3 regions of the Metasolibacillus sp. FSL K6-0083 genome follow, and region 3 is predicted to be linked to each of the others. Evidence: riboswitches for the same ligand, from Rfam matches in the RefSeq annotation. Region 3 holds a riboswitch; each other region holds the start of a gene.
What was found. A riboswitch is a leader RNA that binds a small molecule or an ion and turns the genes downstream of it on or off. The one in region 3 is predicted to bind cobalamin.
Positions count from the first base shown of each region.

Region 1: linked by a shared signal. The riboswitch ahead of metE (5-methyltetrahydropteroyltriglutamate--homocysteine S-methyltransferase) and the one ahead of MHB51_RS17010 (precorrin-6A/cobalt-precorrin-6A reductase) in region 3 are both predicted to bind cobalamin.
Region 2: linked by a shared signal. The riboswitch ahead of MHB51_RS09335 (ABC transporter substrate-binding protein) and the one ahead of MHB51_RS17010 (precorrin-6A/cobalt-precorrin-6A reductase) in region 3 are both predicted to bind cobalamin.

Region 1 is NZ_CP152046.1:817,061-824,533, forward strand. It holds gene MHB51_RS03785 (histidine phosphatase family protein) at 1-427, opposite strand, end outside; gene MHB51_RS03790 (hypothetical protein) at 431-664, opposite strand; gene MHB51_RS03795 (hypothetical protein) at 1,038-1,229, opposite strand; gene metE (5-methyltetrahydropteroyltriglutamate--homocysteine S-methyltransferase) at 1,243-3,534, opposite strand; cobalamin riboswitch at 3,719-3,901, opposite strand; gene MHB51_RS03805 (hypothetical protein) at 4,078-4,932, opposite strand; gene MHB51_RS03810 (aminotransferase class I/II-fold pyridoxal phosphate-dependent enzyme) at 5,066-6,139, opposite strand; gene cbiB (adenosylcobinamide-phosphate synthase CbiB) at 6,114-7,067, opposite strand; gene MHB51_RS03820 (adenosylcobinamide amidohydrolase) at 7,064-7,473, opposite strand, start outside.
Region 2 is NZ_CP152046.1:1,999,136-2,006,608, forward strand. It holds gene MHB51_RS09320 (cob(I)yrinic acid a,c-diamide adenosyltransferase) at 361-921, opposite strand; gene MHB51_RS09325 (adenosylcobinamide amidohydrolase) at 927-2,381, opposite strand; gene MHB51_RS09330 (iron ABC transporter permease) at 2,381-3,385, opposite strand; gene MHB51_RS09335 (ABC transporter substrate-binding protein) at 3,785-4,747, opposite strand; cobalamin riboswitch at 4,858-5,040, opposite strand; gene MHB51_RS09340 (amino acid ABC transporter ATP-binding protein) at 5,120-5,875, opposite strand; gene MHB51_RS09345 (amino acid ABC transporter permease) at 5,895-6,608, opposite strand; gene MHB51_RS09350 (amino acid ABC transporter permease) at 6,621-7,331, opposite strand; gene MHB51_RS09355 (transporter substrate-binding domain-containing protein) at 7,412-7,473, opposite strand, start outside.
Region 3 is NZ_CP152046.1:3,635,523-3,642,995, reverse strand. It holds gene MHB51_RS17025 (energy-coupling factor transporter transmembrane component T) at 1-421, shown strand, start outside; gene MHB51_RS17020 (energy-coupling factor transporter ATPase) at 394-2,046, shown strand; gene MHB51_RS17015 (ECF transporter S component) at 2,025-2,726, shown strand; cobalamin riboswitch at 2,932-3,116, shown strand; gene MHB51_RS17010 (precorrin-6A/cobalt-precorrin-6A reductase) at 3,280-3,564, shown strand; partial or broken gene MHB51_RS17005 ((4Fe-4S)-binding protein) at 3,795-4,007, shown strand; gene MHB51_RS17000 (GNAT family N-acetyltransferase) at 4,038-4,313, shown strand; gene MHB51_RS16995 (dipeptide ABC transporter ATP-binding protein) at 4,469-5,440, opposite strand; gene MHB51_RS16990 (ABC transporter ATP-binding protein) at 5,424-6,425, opposite strand; gene MHB51_RS16985 (aminotransferase class III-fold pyridoxal phosphate-dependent enzyme) at 6,456-7,473, opposite strand, start outside.

The DNA of each region.
Region 1 (7,473 bases), 1.0 Mb from region 3:
AGGTTAAAATATTGCCATGTGTGCCAACGACGATGTTTTCATTTTTATGGCAGTTCAGCAATTTTGCAATAGTTGGAATAACACGTTTTTGGGCGGTTATGTTTGACTCGCCTCCTGCAAAAGAGAAAGTCGGTTCAGCCCATACTTTGGCAATGCCACTTAAAAAATCAGAAATCGTTTCCGTTGCTAAAATGCGTTCATTCAATGTTTCTTTTTGAATAATCGTTAAGTTTTTCTCACTTGCTATCGGCTGAATTGTTTCAATGGCACGTTTATAATTACTGGCATATATTGCGTGAATTTCTAATGCTCCAAACACTTTTACTAATTTCTGCGCCTCCACCCAGCCTTCTTTTGATAAAGGTCTGTTGTATTCGTCTGGTGTGTAGTATGAGTGTGCATGGCGCACGAAATAAATTGTATTCATCGCCTATCTCCTGTACTGCTCTGGGATTGGTTTATTTGGTCTTTGTGAGCAATAGTGACAGTCTGAGTCATTGCATTTTTCCTCAAGCCATTTATTGCATGTTGCACAAAAATAAGCATCATACTGGTCATCTCGAATTTTTTGACTGCGACATTGTTGACAACGCTCTTCTAAAATTCTTCCTTCAATTTTAAAGCCATTAATTATGACATAATCATCCTCTTGTCGGATGTTCATATATTTCTCCTCCATTATTCACTTTCATTCATATGGGGTATCCATGAATTTTTGACAAAAACTTACTGATTGAAAACGAGAGTAACATAGGGTTCCTCAAAGTAAAAGAGAAAAGAATGAAATTCCTCTTTCAATGCACTTCCAAAACAAATTTGCCTTTTCCAACAGCCCTCCATTAACTTTACTATTATTGCTATGCTAATATCAAGATAACTGGGAAGGAAAATAACAAATGGTTCATTACACAAATATACGGTGAAATCATCCCGCTTTTTGAACTAATAGCGATGATATTTGAAGAAAAAAGGACAGGGATGTCCCAAAATGCAGGCTATGCACGGCTTTTGGGACATCCCTTGAATGCTGAAAGAAGTTAATGCTCTTCCCCCACTATCTCTCGTACTACATTATTATAGGCTAGTTGAATTTCAATCTTATCATCTTTATCATTTGCAATTAACTGCGCCACTTGTTCATGCAAAGTTTTTGAAACACCATTTAGCTGATTTTGCATAATATTTGATTTTAATAATTGCTCATAATGTTTTACTACCTGTCTATCCATTTTGTGCACCTCTTTAAATTACTTGCTCGATTTGCTGACGCAATGTTTTCGCTGCTGCTACCATATTTGCTAACGCTGCCACAGTTTCTGGCTCCTTACGCGTTTTTAAGCCGCAATCTGGATTTACCCAAAATTGGTTACGTGCTAATACTTGTAAGCTATCTTCCATAATTGTCAGCATTTCTTCCTCACTTGGCACGCGTGGGCTATGAATATCATAAACACCTAAGCCGATGCCTTTGTCGTAAGGGTTATTCTGTAGTGAGCGAATGAGCTCTCCATGACTTCTAGATGTTTCGATTGAAATTACATCCGCATCCAAGGCACTAATTGGCTCAATGAAATCATTGAATTCGCAGTAACACATATGTGTATGAATTTGCGTTTCATTCTTTACGCTGGCTGTCGCCAGCTTAAAGCCTCCTACAGCCCATTGTAAATAAGCATCCCACTGCTCTTTACGAAGCGGTAAGCCTTCTCTTAATGCGGGCTCGTCTACCTGAATAATGGAAATACCTGCTTGCTCAAGTGCCTCGATTTCCTGACGCAATGCTAATGCAATTTGATATGTCACGTCTTTACGCTCTATATCATCACGTACGAATGACCAATTCAGAATTGTTACAGGACCTGTTAACATTCCTTTCACACGACGCTTTGTTAAGCTTTGTGCATAAAGCGTTTCCTTCACAGTCATCGGCGCTTCCCACGCTACATCTCCGTAAATAATTGGTGGCTTTACACAGCGTGAGCCGTAAGATACTACCCATGCATTTTCAGTAAATGCAAAACCTGCTAGCTTTTCGCCAAAATATTCTACCATGTCTGTCCGCTCAAACTCACCATGCACTAGAACATCAATATCCAGCTCCTCCTGGATTGCAATCCAGCGTGCTGTTTCTCGCTTTAAAAATTCATTGTATACTTCAGTTGTTACATCACCTTTGCGCCATGCATTGCGCTTTTGCTTTACTTCATCTGATTGCGGGAAGCTACCAATCGTCGTTGTAGGAAATAACGGTAATTGTAGCGCCTTCTGTTGAATTGCCACACGCTCTTTATAGGATGTTTTGCGCTCAAAATCTGCTTGCTGAATCATTTGAACTGCCTGTTGTACTCCCTTATTGTTGCGAATAGGATGGTTTTTCAACGCTTCTATCGCCTTCATGCTTGTTGATATGGCGCTATTAGTTGATGTGTCCTGTCCATTCAAATAAGCTGTTACTTCCACAATTTCAACTATTTTTTCATCTGTAAAAGCAAGCGCATCTCGCAAGGTCGAATCGAGCCTTGCTTCAAACTTCGTCGTAATAGGTGTATGCTGTAAATGGCACGAAGGCTGAATCCATAGCTCCTTAGCACCTGAAAGTTGCTCAATTGCCTTCACCGTCGAATATACTTCCGCTAAATTTGCCCGCCAAATATCCCGTCCATTAATGATACCAATAGCTAAAACTTTGTCTGCTGGGAAACCATGCTGACGTAGTGCATTCATATTATGCGTATAGCCATGTATGAAATCTAGCCCAATACCATGAACTGGGAGCTGTGTAAGCTGCTCGTATGCTGATAAGGATTCAAAATATGTTTGTAACATCAATTTCGCTTCTGGCACAGATGTAGAGAGCTGTGCATATATTTCCTGCACAAGTTGAATTTCTTCCTTATCTAATGAAGTAACAAGCGCCGGCTCCTCAAGCTGTATCCATTCCGCGCCAACCTCAGTTAGCTCCTTTATTATTTGTGCATATAAAGGTAAAATGGCTAAAACGAATGACGCTTGAGATACGCGGTCATAGCCCTTTGTTAGTTTTATAAATGTATAAGGGCCAATAAGTGTCGGCTTTGCGGTAATATCAAATGCAGCCTTTGCTTCTATAAAATGCTTAAGCACTGTATTTTCTGTTAACTGTAGTGGTTGCCCTTCGTATTCAGGCACAATATAGTGATAATTCGTATTAAACCATTTCGTCATTTCACTTGCGACTGCCTCTTTATTACCACGTGCCATAGCATAATAAGTTTGCAAATCAACTTTCCCACCTTGCCAATTAAAGCGCTTTGGTACAAGTCCAAACATAACAGCCATATCCAGCACGCGGTCATAATTGGTAAAATCGCCAACTGATACTACATTCAATCCTAGCTGCAATTGTTTTTCGATGCGACTTAAACGAATTTCCTTTTGCTGTGCTAGAAAATCCTCTTCTGTTATTTCGTGTTTCCAAAACTTTTCTAAAGACTTTTTCCATTGGCGATTTTCCCCAATATATGGATAGCCAATCGTTGTTGTTACATATGCCATTTTACAAACCAACCTTTCAAAATTAGTTTTTTACAACAAAAAACCATTTTCCCTCATCGGAAAATGGCTAATTAATTTATATATCGCAAAAAAACACGTAATGGTACTCCATTCGCTCTTGTTTTATCGCTCGTACTTGTAACATTTATCGTTACTTTTCACCACCTATTTCCACGTAGGTATTTGGTGTGTACTAGATATTGGCAGGTCTCCTGGCTTGTCATCACAGCGCCTCACAGCCTTCCCAGTTTCCCACCAGTGGCATTTGTGATTTGCTCCGACTTACAGTTGCGGGACAGCGTCGGATTTGCACCGACTTCCCTTTTAAGCCAAACCTTCGCTTGGCACCAACTCTTACACATTATTCAATTGTGCTATTACTTTATCATACTTTTATCTAAATGTGCTATCTTTTCTTAATATTTTTATTTCTTTAGTATGTTTTAAAGAAAGCTGTAAAAAGGCGTGTCTCAAAATGGATTTTCAGACACGCCCTTCCCCACTGCTCTCAACAATTTTATTTTCTATTAGCAAAGAGCCTCTTTATTTACGCTTTAAAAACAGTAATGCTAATCCAGCTAATATCACAACAATAATTGCTGACATAAGCCAGCCGCTTTTAGTGCTTGCTTCCTTTACTGCATTAGCCGCTGTTTGCTGTAGCTGTACATAATGCAATGCCATATCTTCTACAGAATTCTCTTCCGCATGATGGTCGTCATGACCATGACTGTGACTATGACCGCCACTTGCTGTTGTAAAATAAGACAGCTCAACAGTGCTACCTATCCAATCCTCTGCCTTGTCAGAAGTTGCAGAAATACGCGGATGTCCAGATAAAGGATATTCATGACCAGCGATGACTAGAATCGTTGTTTTATCTTCTATTTTTACTTCTTCAATCACACCTGTAGGACCAGTAACGAAGCCGCCCATTTGTGGCAATGTATGACCGCCCATATCATCATTCAAATGCGCAAAAATAAAATCGATATATTGTGCCTTTGTCATTGTTGCGTCTGGCTCATCAAGATTTAATGCCTTATGGAAAAGCGCTGTATTTAGCTCCTTATATGTAATATCACCCTCTAACGAGGATACATATTCCTCCTGCAAACTAGCATTTGCTTGCTGCTCAAAATCTTCCCCCTCTAATTGGTAAAAGCCCGCAACCCATGCTGCAAATTCCATACGTGATAAGTTTTTTTCTTGCGCTAGCTTCATATCCTGTCCATTATAACCAAGCAACCCTAAACTATTTAACAATAGTATTTTTTGCGCATTTTCAGCAGTTGGTTCAACGTCCTCATAGATGTTTTTCTCTGTCATAGTATGCGCCGAAACGCTTTGAGCAGCTATTAAAAAGCATAGCCCTAAAAATGCAAATATTTTTTTCATACTTTTTCCTCCCATTATCTATCTGCTTTTTCAGTATAGCCAAGAAATGTGAGTAAAGTATGAAATTACTTTCGTTTTTTTAGGGAATTTTCAAATTCCACACTGCAAGTAATTCGTGCTAAATAAGATGGCTTTATTTGCACCTAAAAAAATGTTCCAATGCTTGCTGAAATGCTGTCATTTTATGCTGTTCTTTCAGCGCAAGGCGGAACCACTCGCCATCCATACCAATAAAATTTTGTGTATGCCGCAGGACAATTCCTTTTTGTAATAGTGAGAAATAAAATTTTGTCGCATCATATGTAGACGGCAAACGGAAGGCTACATAGTTCGTTTTACTCTTCGTCACAATGCAGCCTTTTTCCATCAAAAATGGAATAATTACTGCACGACTTTGTGCTGCCTGCTGCCTTGATTTTGCACAGAAATCCTCTTCCTGCAATGCTTGCATACCAAGTGCAATCGAGATTGCACTGACATTCCAGTGGGGTAGCTCTTGCTTTATTTTGAAGGCATGCTGTGTAAGTGCATAGCCAAGTCTCACACCTGCCATACTATACATTTTTGTCATAGAACGAAGGATAATTAAACGATTAGAGCTAGCTACCAGCTCCGCCATGGACTCTGTCTCATCTGTCCAATCCATAAATGCCTCATCTATAACAAGGTCACAGTCCACTCGCTCTCCATATTGCAATAGTTCAATCAATTGCTTTTTAGGCGTTACAACACCCGTCGGATTGTTTGGATTACAAATATATAAAGCTTTCGCGCCGCACATTGCCTCCTTTAATCGTTCCATCGGCAAAGAATAGTTCGTTAGCTCCTCTACTTCAATTGATTGAATAATAGCCTGCTGCTGCTCCAATGTGCGTGCATATTCAGAGAAGGAAGGCTGCACAATGACAATTTTTTCGCGTGCATAACATCTCGCTAAAGCCATTAAAATTTCTGCCGCACCATTTCCTATAACGATATGTTCTGTCGCTACATTATATCGGTATGCCAACTGACTTCGTAGTGGCTCTGCATCCTCATGCGGGTAGGCGGCGATTTCTTGAAATAACGATGTCCAAATAGCCCCAAAGCTTGCTGGTGGTCCTAAGAAGTTAACGTTTTCACTTAAATCAATGATTTGCTCCGGCATTTCAAGCTCTAACTCTCGATACAATGTACTTGGATTAGCTCCATGTGCTGGATATCGCATAAATAACACCTCCTATTAATAACGTAAAAATAATCGTCACTGTGTATAGATGCTGTATAGTGTGCAAAATATGCTGTTTATTTAATTCTACGGTCGGCTCCCCCATATACGCACGAAACGTTGTTTTACCTTGATACATATTTTCACCACCGAGACGAATGCCTAGCTGTAAAGCAGTTGCAGCTTCTAAATAGCCGCTATTTGGGCTTGGATGCTTCTTAGCATCGCGTAGCCAGTAGCGAAGTCGCGTTTGCATTGAAAAAGGACCTTCGTTTTTCGTACATAGTAAAATAAAAAGTCCTGTTATACGGCTTGGTATAAAGTTCGCCACATCATCAAGCTTTGCAGCAAAGCATCCAAACTGGCAGTAGCGCTCGTTACGATAGCCAACCATTGAATCGAGTGTATTGATTGCCTTATAGACCCACACACCTGTCGCACCAAAGAACAGCGCATAAAAAATCGGTGCCGTAATACCGTCACTTGTATTTTCAGAAACTGTTTCAACAACACCACGAACAATATCAGGCTCCTCTAAATGTTCTGTATCACGCCCGACAATCCAACTAAGCTTCACTCGTGCCTCTGCTATATCTCCTCGCTGCAATGCATGATAAACGACTAACGCTGCATCCTTCAAACTCTTTTGTGCAATGGCAATGGCGATAAAAATAACTTCAAGCACCGCAGCCAGCCATAGCGACACAAGCCCAGCCAAATAAATGATGAGCCAAACGATAAGCCCTGTAACAATAATGACAATTAGCGCTGTTACGGCTCCTTTTAGATAGCGTGCTGCCCCACCATTACAGCGGCGCTCCAAAAATGAAATGAGCTTCCCTATCCAAATAACAGGATGCGGCCATGTTTTCGGATCTCCGATTATTCGGTCAAGTATAATGGCAACACAAACAATAATGATATTCATTGTAGCTCGCCCCTTTGATACGCCTCATAACTATCAATCGCTTTCCGCAATGTAGCAGCTACCCCTTTGCCTATAAGTGCTCCTAAACGTGTAATTGAACCCCCATATTCATGAAACTCACCTCGCTCTGTTGCGATGAGGGCTACACAATCTGTCGAGGTTCCAGTTGCAATCGTAGCGCTTTGTCTATCCATTATATGGCACTCATGCAGCACCTTTACTTTCGCCTCAATAATACAATTATAAGCTTGGATAAAAGCTTCATCGCTTATATCGCCCTCTATGAATACGAAAATATTAATCGTCCCAACTGTCGGTCTGTATGTATATTGATAAGATTTTGTCACATCTACCGCATTGCCTAAACCCGCTGTAATAAACACGGTGATAGCTGTTGCCTCGTCTG
Region 2 (7,473 bases), 1.6 Mb from region 3:
ATTACTATATTAAGCAAACCCCTTTGTGCGCTTTCCCCTATTATTATAAAGTGTAATCTTCTATAAGTCATATTGTAATTTGTGAATGAGCATTCAGTCAATACTATTTTTATTATTTCTTATCTATTCAAGGCATTTCGAATACTCTCAAGAGCTAAATTCCATGTTTTTTAGAGTTTATTCTATGTTTTCTGGGATTTATTCCCCATGTTTTCCGGAGTTTATTCCACGTTTTCCGAAGTTTATTCCATGTTTGCAAAGGTTTATTCTACGTTCTCAAATTTATCCTTATTTCAGCTAGTGCTCAAAAAGCGTCCAAAACCTCGCAATTGCAAGGATTTTGGACGCTTTCTCCACTTCTTATTTAAACACATCTGCACTGCGAATGTATTCTATATCTGAAACTTTTAGTCTCACGTTTACTACTCGCGCGGCAGCGAATAAGTAGTCTGAAAGTCGATTCAAATATTTTTGTACGACTGGTGATACATCATTATCAGCCTTCATTAATGTTACCGTTTGGCGCTCTGCTCGGCGCGCTATTGTACGGGCAATATGAAGTGTGGCTGCAGCAGGCGAGCCACCAGGTAAAATGAAGCGGCGCAGTGGAGGTGCTTCCTCAACTAAAATGTCGATGCGAGCTTCCATTGTTTCGATTGGTGCTTCTGTTAGCTTGTAAACACGCTCTTTCATTACATTGGCTAAATCGCCACCACCATCAAATAATTCATGCTGAATGCTTTCTAAATCCGCTAAAATATCTTGGAACAATTCTTTCTCTAGCTCCGTCATCGCTTTACCAATAATTGAATTTAGCTCATCCATTGTGCCGTATGCCTCTACGCGTAAATCGTCCTTGTCTACTCGGCGTCCAATAATGCTTGTTTTACCTGTGTCCCCTTTTTTTGTATACAGTTTCATTTCACTCATCCTTCCTTTTTGTATTTTGCAATTGCTTTCGATGTCGCATCGAAAACGCCTCGCCCAATCCATTTACCCACTTTTGTAATAGGTCCTGCATAGGGCAATTCTTCCCCGCTTTGTGTTGCGGCAATTAAAAGGCTATCTGTACTCGTACCTGTCGCGATTGTACCTGTTCGAGCATCTTGAATGTTTTGCTCTGCTAATGCCCTTGTTTTTGCTTCTGTTGCTGTAATCATCGCTTGATAGAATGCTTCATCAGATAGCTTCCCATTAATAATAACCCATGTATTGATTGTTCCGATATGCGGCTGCTCCTCTTGCTCATAGGCTCTTGTCACATCTACAGCATTGTCTATGCCGGCTGTGACTGCAATGAGCACAAGTCCATCCGCATATGATTCAATTACAGCATTTTTTGCAGCAAGTGCTGTAAGCATAACCACTGTATTCGTCAGCACCAAGTTATGAGCCCTTAAAAATGACTCTACCTCGTCCTTCATATTTTCAGCATGATAAGTAGTTTCGACAGTGCGATTAATAAAGGTCGTATACCAGCCCATACCTGCATTATAAACTGCTGATGATACAACCTTTAGCGGTGCCTCCGCTTGAAAGTGCACATAGCTGTCCGTTATTGCGAAATGCTCCTTCGTCACCGGCGCGAATACATTTTCCTGCTTGAGCCTTGGTAGCTGCGTTACTTGAGGCTTTGGTAGCTCGGGATGTGCATATGTAGTCACCCTTGCCCCGTAGACCTCTGCAATTTGCGCTTCTAGTAACACCTCATGCGGCTTGCCGAATGCCTTGACTTGCCCCTTATCCATTAACAAAAGCTCGTCACAATACAATGCCGCTAAGTTCATATCGTGAAAAACTGATACTACCGTTAATTCACATTCTAACGCTTGTTTGCGAATCATATCTAATATTTGCTGCTGATGCGCAATATCTAAATGATTTGTCGGCTCATCAAGCAATAAAAGATTCGCACATTGCGCAAGTGCCTGTGCGATAAAAGTACGCTGCTGCTCACCGCCCGATAAATATTCCAAATAAGCATGCTCATATTGTTGCACACCTGTTTGTCGCATCGCCGTTTGTACAGCCTGCTCATCTTGCTCCGACCAACTGGCAAAGAAACTAGATTGATGCGGATAACGACCGAGCGACACCGCATCACGTACAGAATTGGAAAAAGCGTTAGCATGTAACTGAGGCAGTACAGCCATTTTTTTCGCAAGCTCCTTCGTTGAATAGGCATCAATTCCCTTACCATCGAGTAAAATTTGTCCACTTATTGTAGGTAAAACGCCGCTAATCACCTTTAACAATGTAGATTTGCCACTACCATTCGGTCCGAGAATCCCCAGTATTTTCCCTTTAGATACTGTGAATGAAACATTTTTAATAATCGGTGTCGCACCGTAGCCACCAGAAATTTGCTCTACTTGTAGCATTATGCTCCCCCTTTTCTACGTTGCTTGTAAAAAATATAAGCAAAAATGGGCGCACCGATAAATGCTGTAATGACCCCAATAGGCAGCTCTGTTGGCGCAATGATTGTACGTGACACTAAATCGCAAATCACGAGAAGGCTTGCGCCATTAATGAGCGATAAAATTAGCAGCAAACGGTGGTCTGCGCCGACAAGCATGCGCACCATATGTGGCACGACAAGCCCAACGAAACCAATCGTACCAGAGACGGCAACCGCAGCACCTGTCAGTATAGAACCACCAGCTAAAATAATATATTTACTGCGCTTCACATCAACGCCTAAATGCTTTGCACGCTCTTCTCCGTAAACCATCGCATTCAACTCACGACGGTTTAACCAAATTAAAAGTACACCGATAATAACGAACGGGATAATCATTTGCACATATGGCCAGCCGCGCATCGAAACGCTACCAAGTAGCCAGCCCATAATCATTCGTAGCTGCTCCCCTGTCAACGCAATCATTAAAGAAATACAGGAACCTAAAAAAGAGCTAAAAATAACCCCAGTTAATATTAATGTCTCCATTTTCATCGTTCGGTCAACAAGGCGCGCAAAAGTCATCACAATTATCATTGTTATCGCTGCGCCAAGCATACTAAAAATCGGCAATGTGAAAACGCCAAGCATCGGAAGCGATACTGAAAAATAAATAGTTGCCACTGCACCGACAGAGGCCCCTGACGAGATACCGAGCGTATATGGATCAGCGAGTGGGTTTTTTAATAAACCTTGAAATGCTGCCCCCGCTATCGCCAGCGACGCACCAACGAGCGCAGCAAGCATTACTCTAGGCATTCGAATATTCCATAAAATACTGTAGGCGGTTGGGTCAGCCTCTCTATCCCATAAAGTAGATAGCGGTATGTTCACTGAACCTACCGCAACTCCTAACCATATACTTATGAGTAGTAATGCAATTGATATGACATATGCAATTACTGCCTTTTTATTTTGACTCAAATAGAATCGCCTGCCTTTAAATAAACGCTTATTCTGGAGTAGGACTATCCAAAAAGGGAATTTTGTATTGGTATCATATTAAAAGGGAGATTTTCGTTTCTTCTCTATCGCTTAGGAATAAACCTTTTACCAAAAAGTCATCGTCCAAAACGCCGATTATAGACGTTTTTTTAGATGTCCCCTTTATTTGGAATAATCAACAAATATTCAATTTCTTATAATTCTTTTAGGCAGCCCTCATCCAGATTTATCCCGCATTAACGGGCAGTAAAACGCCCACTTCAAGACTTAAGTGACAATACGCTAAAAGATAAGTGCGAGATTAACTGCCCGTAAATGCCCGAGTGGGTCAACTAACAATCAGTGGGGATGAGGAATCCCACTGATTGAAGTTTCACTTTATTTAAAAATTTCTGGATACATTGCCTTTGCAATTGATTCTACCCCATCCGCAATGCGAGGACCTTGACGGCTTGTCATACTGCCATCTACAGTGTAAACTGCGCCGTTTTTCACCGCATCCATTTCAGCAAATGCTGGGTTATTTAAAACTGCGTCCACATCTTCTGCGTATGTCACGATAATTGTGCTTGGATTGCTTGCAACAAAATCCTCTGGACTATACATTGGCCATTCATCTGCTTCAACAACGTTTTTAATATTGATTGCTTTTAGCATCTCATCCATAAATGTGTTTTGACCAACTGCATAAATATCTGGTGTCATACCAACAACAACGAAAGCTGATTTTTCTTCTTGTCCTTCCACTTTTGCCTGTATATCAGCTAGCTTCGTTTTAATAGATTCCACCATTTTCTCTGCTTCTTCTACTTTACCTGTTAAAGTACCGATTTGTTCCATTGTCATATATGTTTCTTCAAATGTTGCCGCATTTTTAACGACGAACACCGTTACGCCCGCTGCTTCTAATTGCTCTAATGCTGGCTCAACTGCGAACATGCTTGATTCATGTGCAAAAACAATATCGGGCTGTAAGGAGACGATTTTTTCAACATTGTATTCCATGCTACCGACTCTTTCTTTTTCAGCTACTGCTGGTGGATAATCATCAATATCGTTGACGCCAACAACCTCATTTTCTAAATTTAAAGCAAATAAAATTTCTGTATTTGATGGTGTTAAAGAGATGATTTTTTCTGGTGCACGCTCAAGCGTAACCTCTCTGCCTAAAGCATCTGTTACTGTCGCAGGAAAGGCTGCTGCGAGCTCGTCCGTTTCTTGCTGTACTTCTGTTTGCTGCTCACCTTGCGTTTGTGGCTCCTTATTGTCATCCTGTCCACACGCTGCAAGCAAGCCTGTTGCTAACAGCATCGTCATTATAATTGACCAAAACTTTTTCACTTCTAATTCCTCCTAATTAAACAAAATAACAAAAAAATCCCTCGACAAATACGAGAGATTATAATAGGGCACTATTAAAATAGCGGCGCCACCCTATCCTCGTAGGTTGTCATTGGCTTTACACGAAAGGCAGGTCTCCTGGCTTATGCATCATACATCTCTAGCGCCTTCCCGAAAATTCAGTGGCATACCGCTAGAAACTAGCATTTACAGTGGCGGGACCGCATCAGATTTTCACTGATTTCCCTTTTACTCCTTATCATCTACAAGGAACCTTTTGTGCTTCACTATGAACTTTTTTATCTTTGACAATGAATAAAATCTCAATGTCTCCACTTTAATTATAGCGAAAAAATTGAGATTGTGTAGGTGCTAAATATGGTAGTTATACTCTTCAGGTAGTACGCGACGTAAAAACTGCTTTGTGCGCTCCTCTTTTGGTTGTACAAAAATCTCATGCGCGGAGCCTTCCTCAACAATTTGACCTCCATCCATAAAAATGACATGGCTTGCTACATCTCGCGCAAATGACATTTCATGTGTGACGACAATCATCGTTGTGCCAGACTTCGCGATTGTTTTCATGACCTCTAAAACTTCCCCTACAAGCTCGGGGTCAAGCGCTGATGTCGGCTCATCAAATAAAATTACATCAGGCGATAATACAATAGCTCGGGCTATACCAACCCGCTGCTGCTGACCACCAGATAATTGACTTGGGTAGGCATCATATTTATGCGTCAAACCTACTTGATCGAGTGCCTCTTTCGCAAGTCCATACGCTTTCTCCTTATTCATTTTCCTACCTATAATTAAGCCTTCTGCGACATTTTCCAGTGCCGTTTTATTATGAAATAAATTATAATTTTGAAATACAAAGGCGGTTTTTTTACGTACAGCAAGCACTTCCTTTTTAGAGGCATTTCTTAAATCAACTGTTATTTCACCAAAGCTCGCCGTTCCTTTATCCGCACGCTCCAAAAAATTAATACAGCGCAGCAATGTTGTTTTACCTGAACCACTGGGACCTAAAATAACAACAACATCCCCTTTTGAAACAGTTAAATCAACGCCCTTTAAAATCTCATTGCGCCCGAATGATTTATGAATATTTGTAATTTGTAGCATCAGCTCTCCCCCTTTACATTTAACTTTGAAGATTCATTTTATAGCGACTTAAATAGCGTTCATAGCGTTTAAATAAATACTCTACCGTCATACATAAAATTAAATAAACAATGAAAATATCGATATATGCCTCTAAATAATTGTAGCCAACATTCGCAGCAACCTTCGCCTTCAATGTAATTTCCTGTAACGAAATGGCATAACCAAGCGATGTCGCCTTAATCAAATTAATCGTTGCAGTACATAAATTAGGTAACGCCGCTACCAAAGATTGTGGGATGACAATACGCCAGTAAGCCTGCGCTGTTGTCAAACCAACAGAATATGCCGCCTCTAGCTGACCGTTAGGCACAGTTTGCAATGCCGAGCGAAACACTTCCGTTAACACCGCGGCTGTATTAAACGTAAATATAATAAGGGCATACCATAATGGATTCACATCATAAATGGAGTAATTGATATTATATTTTTCAAATAGACCTGCTAAAATGAGTGGGATGCTGCTGTAGAGCACAAAAATTTGAATAATTACTGGCGTGCCACGCACAAAAGACACATAAATTTTTGTTAAGCGGTTAATAATCGGCACTTCATAAATACGCGACATGGCAAGTAGAAAAGCTAAAGGTATTGCTAATATAAGCGATACAATCGTTACCAATAACGCAATTGGCACACCGCTAAGCGCAACCCAAAAGGTATCTATTAAAAATGCTATATTAATAAAATCCATGCACATCACTCCTTATGTCGCCTTGATTGAGCTCTTCCCTTTGCTAAATGCTCGCTCCAATTTTGCAAATAGCTTCTCTAACGTAATCGACAAAATCCAATAAATAATAGCTAAAGCCATAAAAATTTCTAACGTATGCGTACCATAGTTATTCGCAATAATTAAATTTGCCTTTCCTACAATATCGATAAAGCCTATCGTATAGGCAAGTGCCCCTTCCTGTAATACCGCAATTAAGCCATTGCCAAAATTCGGTATGGCAACAACAAATGCTTGTGGAAAAACAATGCGTCGATAGGCTTGCAGTGGTGTGAGACCGACGCTAACAGCTGCCTCATGCTGTCCTCTATCAATTGCTAAATAAGAAGAACGAATTACCTCGGACATCATCGCCGCAAACTGTAAGCTAAATGTTATCACTACAAAAACACCTGTATGCACATTATGCAAATTGATATTTAATAAATTTTCAGCGAATGCCGGAACCCCGTAGTACACAAGAAATAATAATACGATCGAAGGTGTACAACGAATAATTGTTGTATAGCCATTCGCAAGCCAACGCAGCAATGCATGATTGCTCAATTTCGCCATCGCTAGTACCAATCCAGCAACACTACCAAAAACGACCGCAAGAGCAGCAACATATAATGTCACAAATAAAAATGGCAATAGCTGTGGAAGCGCTGACCATAAATAAGTGATATCAAAGTATTTTTCCATTCATCTCACCACCGATTCATTATGTATGCAGCTCTTGGGAAAGCAGGTTGCATATGCTCTCCCTTAGCTATTCAATTAATCTAACGTTTTACAGAATCTAGCACTTTGAATAAATCCTTACCGTAAAATTGTTCGCTTAGCT
Region 3 (7,473 bases):
CGTACAAGCGCAAAAAGTTATTGGCATGGACTATACGGCTGGCTCATTTTGGCATCGCATCAAATGTACTGTGCGTATAATATCTATTTTAATTACTTGGGCATTGGATAATGCTATTGATACTGCTGATTCTATGAAGGCGCGTGGCTACGGAATAAAAAAACGAACTGCCTTTTCACTTTTTATTTTTGAACGGCGCGATGGCTTCGTCTTGGCACTTATTCTATTGCTTTTTCTGAGTAATCTAGCCGCAAGCTTCATCGGTACAACATCTTTTTATTTTTATCCAACATTTGGAGCAATTAAATGGGATAGTGGAAGTATTTTATTTTATAGTAGCTATTTCCTTCTACTTTCCATTCCATTAGCAATCGAAATCTGGGGGGCATTAAAATGGCGTTCATTAAAATCGACAATATGAGCTTTACATACCCTAATGAAGCACATTCTGTATTAAAAAATATTAATCTAACAATTGAGCAAGGAGAATTTATAGTACTTATCGGTCAATCAGGCTGCGGAAAAAGTACATTGCTGCGCCATTTTAAGCGAGAGTTGCGCCCACACGGAAATAAGACAGGAACTATTTTCTACAAAGGCTGTGATATACAGCAGCTAGATGCAGAAGTTGCTGCTGCTGATATTGGCTATGTGTTCCAGCATCCCGATAATCAAATTGTGACAGATAAAGTATGGCATGAACTTGCCTTTGGATTAGAGAGCCTCGGCCTCGACTCACCAACAATTCGTCGTAGAGTAGCTGAGATGGCTAATTTTTTCGGCATCCATAAATGGTTTCATCAAAAAACAACAGCGCTCTCTGGGGGGCAAAAACAGCTCTTAAACTTAGCAGCAATTATGGTCATGCAGCCAAAATTATTGCTGCTTGATGAGCCAACATCACAATTAGACCCAATAGCTGCCTTGGAATTTATTCAAACATTGCATCGCTTAAATAAAGAATTAGGCATTACAATTATTTTAATTGAGCATCGTTTAGAAGAAGTGTTACCACTTGCCGACCGAGTATTTATTATGGATGAGGGCAGCATTTTATTCGACGGTCCACCAAAGGCAATTTTAAAGAAGCTACCAGCGAATCATGCGATGCTGACGGCACTGCCGACAGCAATGAAGATTTTCCATCTACTTAACGGAGTAGGGCCCGTCCCTCTTACAATCCGCGAGGGACAACGCTGGCTTAGCAACCAGCAATTCACCGTTGCCTCATCGCATTTGCTAGCAACAACAGAAAAAAATACAGCAAATATTGTATTGGAGGCAAAGGATGTTGCCTTTCGCTACGAAAAAAATGGTTTAGATATTGTCCAGCATTTTAATCTACAAGTAAGAGAATGTGAGTTTTTAACAATTATCGGTGGTAATGGCACTGGGAAATCTACAGTGCTTGCTATTTTAGCAGGACTCCAAAAGCCTTATCGTGGCAAATTATTATTATTTAATAAAGCTTTAAAAAGCTACAGCAACAAAGAATTGTATCAGCAATATTTAACTTTATTACCGCAGGACCCAAAATCATTATTTGTACAAAAAACAGTTCGCCAAGAGCTAGATGATATGGCTTATTTACATAAAATAGAAGAGAAAAAAATACAAGAGACGATTCAATCATTTAACTTAACACATTTGCTTCATCGACATCCGTATGATTTAAGCGGTGGGGAACAGCAAAAATTAGCACTTGCAAAGCTTTTATTAATGGAACCTAAAATTCTGCTACTAGATGAACCGACAAAAGGACTAGATGCACATGCAAAAGAAGAACTTGCGAAAATAATAAAGGATTTACAAGTAAAAGGTATGACCATTATTATGGTGACACATGATATTGAATTTTCTGCCCAATATAGCAGTAGATGTGCCTTGTTTTTTGATGGCAATATCGTATCAGAGGATGAGCCGCGCGCGTTTTATAGTGGAAACAGCTTTTATACAACGGCTGCCCATCGAATAACAAGAGAACAATTGAGCAATGCCATTACATGTGAGGATGTCGTTACTTTATGTCAAAAAACATTCGTTTAATCATCTCTCTATTTGTCATCCTAGTGTTAATTCCTCTTACTTTATATGCGGGTATTACATTATTTGCTGATAGGAAATATTATTTTATTTCGATTGTCATTATAATTTTAGCATCTGTTCCCTTTTTCCTGTCATTTGAACGGAGAAAGCCTCAGCCGCGCGAAATTTTAGTAATAGCCGTAATGTCTGCTATTTCAGTGGCGGGTCGAGCGTTATTTGTCATTACCCCCGGCTTCAAGCCGGTCGCTGCAATCACAGCGATTACAGGTTTTTCACTTGGAGCGGAGGCAGGTTTTTTAACAGGAGCCATTTCTGCATTAGTATCAAATATGTTTTTTGGACAGGGTCCTTGGACGCCATTTCAAATGTTTATGTGGGGAATGATTGGCTTTATAGCAGGTTTGCTCGGTAAAACAGGTATCATGCATAAAAAAATTCCTCTTATTTTATTCGGTATTTTTGCAGGCGTTTTCTTTTCCTTCGGTATGGACATTTGGGGAACGATTTCCATGTACGGTGTTTTCAGCTGGGAAGCTTATGTACTTGCGTTAACTTCCGCTGTACCATTTATGATTGTTTATGCTGTTTCCAATGTGATTTTTTTATTATTATTAGAAAAGCCTATAAGGGAAAAACTCGAGCGTATTAAAAATAAATATGGCGTATTGGCTGCCAAATAAGCCTAATTGAAAAATGAGAATGAGTTAGGCTTGCTTTCATGCTAGTTGAAATAGAAGTGACAAGTGCCCCCGTAAACCTTCTAACGAAAATACATTAGTTGGAGGAAATGCGCCAACCGTAATGGAAATCAGCGCTATCTTAGACATAGCCCTAAAATAAAATAGTTGAAATCTAGCTAAAATATGTTATCGTAAAATCATAATCGAATATGATGGTTAAATGAGTGCTTAGCAATGCTGAGGTAAAAGGGAAATTAGTGAGAAGCTAATGCAGCCCCCGCTACTGTAAGTGCAGATGAAATCACGAAAATCACTGTTCAAGCGAATGGGAAGATGTGAAAGTAAAAAGAAGCACGAGCCAGGAAACCTGCTCGTTTAATTAGTCACTTGCTTTTCGGAGGGAGAAGTGTAGGCGAGACATCAAATGTAAGGAATGTGTATATACGAATATATACGCACTTTTTAAACATGGAATCTCATAGCCTGTATCTCTTCACTTTTAGAGATACAGCTTTTTTATTTTTAAGCACGTTAGACCATGAGGAGGGCTCATATGATTTTATTTATAGAAGGAATAAATGAAACTCGAGAATTAGCTGTCACTTTACAACAACAAGGGCACACTCTTATCACAAAAGGTACTTGCCTAGCTGGCACCTTTTTAATTAGCGATTTATCAGTTAATGAAATAGTTGATATGATTACACAACACGAGATTACTTGTGTTGTCGATGCTAGTCATCCCTTTGCTGAAGAAGCATCAAAAACAGCTATGGAAGCTGCTATCAATTGCGGAGTATCCTATGTGCGTTATGAACAACCTCAATTGCTTATGTAATCAATTACAATGTGACGCAATTGATTGTTAGTTGAACCAATCGGGCTTTTACGGGCAGTTAATCTCTCACTTATCCTTTAGCGTATTTTCACTTAAATCTTGCAGTGGGCGTCTTACTGCCCGTTAATGCGGGATAAACTATAAGTGATATTTTTCATTGTCATCTTTTAATGTTTTAAGTAAGATAAAAACAAGCTTTCATATTACATTATGAGGGAGGATGGGTGAAAATGAGTGAACAACAATTAATAAACGCTGGTTATCGTAAATATAGTGGAGAAAAAATCGACGTTTTTTACTCAAAGGATTTATGTGAGCATGTTGGGAACTGTGTTAAAGGGAGCATTGATGTGTTCAATCCAAAAAGAAAACCGTGGGTACTAGTAGATGCTAAATCTGCTGATGAGGTAGCTCGTATTATTGACACATGCCCAACAAAGGCGTTGCAATATGTCTTTAGGAAGGAAGCAATTATGGAAATCACTATTGAAGAAAAACGAGTTATCGCTACAAAAGATGGTGTAGAACTTGGCGAGATGACATTCGTCAATTCCAACGATAAGTTTTATATTATTGACCATACGGGTGTTTATGATGCTGCACGTGGGTTAGGTGTCGGTAAAAAAATGGTACAGGCATTTGTTGAACATGCACGCACAAACAATATAAAGATACTTCCATTATGCCCATTCGCTAAAGCTGAGTTTGAAAAAAATCACGAGAGCTATGCCGATGTCTTGCATTCGTAATGTAGTAACGGCTCCGCATGCTTCTTCTGTGAAGAATGCGAAGCCGTAGCAAAGTGATATTGCTTTCCACGACAAAAAGAAGGTGTCTCAAAATAGCTTTTCAAACACCCTCTTTCTGTATATAAAATTCCATTGATTATAGGCTCACTTTATTATCAAGAATGTAAGTGACACGCTACTGCCCTTGAGTCATTTGTAAATTGTAGTTGTGGCTGCTCCGTTTTGCATTTTTCCATTGCAAATGGGCAGCGAGTATGAAAGTGGCAGCCAGTTGGTGGTGATGTTGGACTTGGCAAATCTCCTTTTATAATGATGCGCTCTTTACTTTTTTCCTCTGTTACTTGAGGTACTGCTGAGATAAGCGCCTCTGTATAAGGATGTAAAGGTTTGGAAAATATCGTTTCCGTATCGCCAATTTCTACAATTCTCCCTAAATACATAACCATTATTCGGTCTGCTATATATTGAACAACAGAAAGGTCATGCGTGATAAACATATAAGTTAAATCATATTCCTCTTGTAAATCCTTCAGTAAATTTAATATTTGAGCTTGGACAGATATATCAAGTGCTGAAACAGGTTCATCTGCAATAATTAACTTCGGATTTAAGACAAGCGCTCTAGCTATCCCGATACGCTGACGTTGACCGCCACTGAATTCATGTGGGTATCGCGATAAATAGGATTCGTCTAACCCCACATCTTTCATAATGTTTTTAATAATTTTTTGCCGCTCCTGCTTTGTTCCAATTTTATGAACAATTAATGGCTCTAATAAGGTTCTCTCAATCGTCCATCTAGGATTTAAGCTTGCGTAAGGGTCTTGAAAAATCATTTGCATACTGCGACGTACTTCCTTTAATTTTGGTCCTTTGCAATTCATTAAAGACTTGCCCTCTAGCAAAATATCACCTGTTGTAGCTTCTAATAATTGAATAATGACTTTAGCTAAAGTTGATTTTCCGCAGCCACTTTCACCAACAATCCCTAATATTTCGCCTTTTTTAATATGAAAATCGACATTATCAACAGCCTTTACAACTGTAGCACCCGCTTTGTTTTTTTTCATCGGATAATATTTTTTGAGCTCTTTTACATTTAGTATTACTTCATCCTTGATTTCCATTCGTACTCACCGCCTCGTTTTCATATAACCAACAAGCAACGCTCGTCTGATTTTCTTGAGTTATTAATTCAGGTGGTACTTCATGACATTTTTTCATTGCTTGTGGACAACGATCCGCAAATCTACAGCCTTTAGACCAATTTCCTGGTCTTGGCACGTTTCCTTTAATATACGATAATCGTGCTTGTCCAGCTGCTGTTGTTGGTAAAGATGCTAATAATCCTTGTGTATAAGGATGTAAAGGCTTATGCAATACATCCTTAACCTTACCTATTTCTACAATGCGCCCAGCATACATAACCGCTACACGATCACAGGATTCATGTACAACACCTAAATCATGTGTGATTAACATCAATGCCATATTATTATTTGCCTGAATTTCTTTAATTAAATCTATAATTTGTGCTTGTATCGTAACATCTAAAGCGGTAGTCGGTTCATCTGCTATAAGTAATTTAGGCTTGCATATAATTGCCATAGCAATCATAATTCTTTGACGCATACCACCTGATAATTGGTGAGGATAGTTTTTTACGATTTCTTCAGGTCTTGATATGCCGACTTGTTTAATTAATTGAATAATTTCTTCTTTTCGCTCTGATTTATTTAATTTCGTATGAATTTTTAATACTTCTTCGATTTGTTTCCCTATTTTCATTACAGGATTTAAAGCAGTCATAGGTTCTTGGAAGATCATCGACAACTCAACAGCTCGTATTTTTTTATATTCTTTTCGTGTTAATTGGCTTAAATCATATTGCTCCGCAAAGCATAATGTATCAGCCTGTATTGTTAGCGGTTTTTTTATTAAACCCATAATCGAAAGCGCTGTTAATGACTTACCACATCCACTCTCACCAACAATGCCTATCGATTCTCGTTCATATATATCAAATGAAATCCCATCAACAATATTCACTTTGTCCTTCTCTTTATGAAATGAAGTTGACAAATTATTTACCTCTAATACTTTTTGTGTCAATTGAATCCCTCCTCACCTTCATAGCACTGTTTAAATTTTTGCTACTTGTTTCAATGCCTTTTCCATTGCCGCCTCAAGTATCGTTAATTCCTTGTCCTCATGTGCCAATGAAATAGCATGATGAGACAATGGCTTTGCTAAGCAGTACAATTGGTCGCCCTGCATTGATTGAATAAAAGCGATATATTGCTCTGCATTCCCATGTGCAGCCTCACGATAATTTGTTGGCTTCTCTTTTGTAAAATACCAATGAATATGCCCACCCTTTCCAACCATATGCGCATCAATGTTTAGCTCGCTTGCCTTAGAATTAAAGAATTTGATTAATCTTTCTGTACGTTCATCCAACTTTTGTAATACATTTTCTTCTTCATATACTTCGAAAAATGCTAAAGCTGCTGCTAAAGAAGATTGATGACCATTGTATGTTCCAACAAACGCATAACCGCCTGGTTTCGCCTCCGCAATTTGCATAATTTCTTTTTTACCAGCTACCGCTGATAATGGAAAACCATTTGCAATTGCTTTACCAAAAGTTGATAAATCAGGCGTCACACCAATTCTTTTTTGATAGCCGCCTTCTGATTCCCTAAAGCCTGTTAATAGCTCATCGAAAATAAGAACAATATTGTATTTTGTACATAGTTCTCTTACAGCCTTTAAAAATTCAATATTTCCAGATATATAGCCTATATCAATTAATGTTGGCTCTAACACAAGCGCAGCTAAACGCTCATGATTTTCCTCAATAATTTTTTGTGTTGCTTCAATATTATTAAAAGGAATCACAACTGTACTTTCTACAATTTTTTGATTTAAGCCTGTCGAGCCTGGTAACGGATTTGGTTTATCTGCTTCTCCCGCCTGTGATAAATCTGCCCAAGTGCTGACATTGACTACATCACTCCAACCATTATACGCACCTTCCACAACAGCTACATCTTGCTTATTTGTATAAGAGCGAGCCATCATAATTGCATGTAGCACTGCCTCCGTACCTGTATTTGAAAATCTAACTTGCTCAGCAGTTGGCACAAACTCTAAAAAC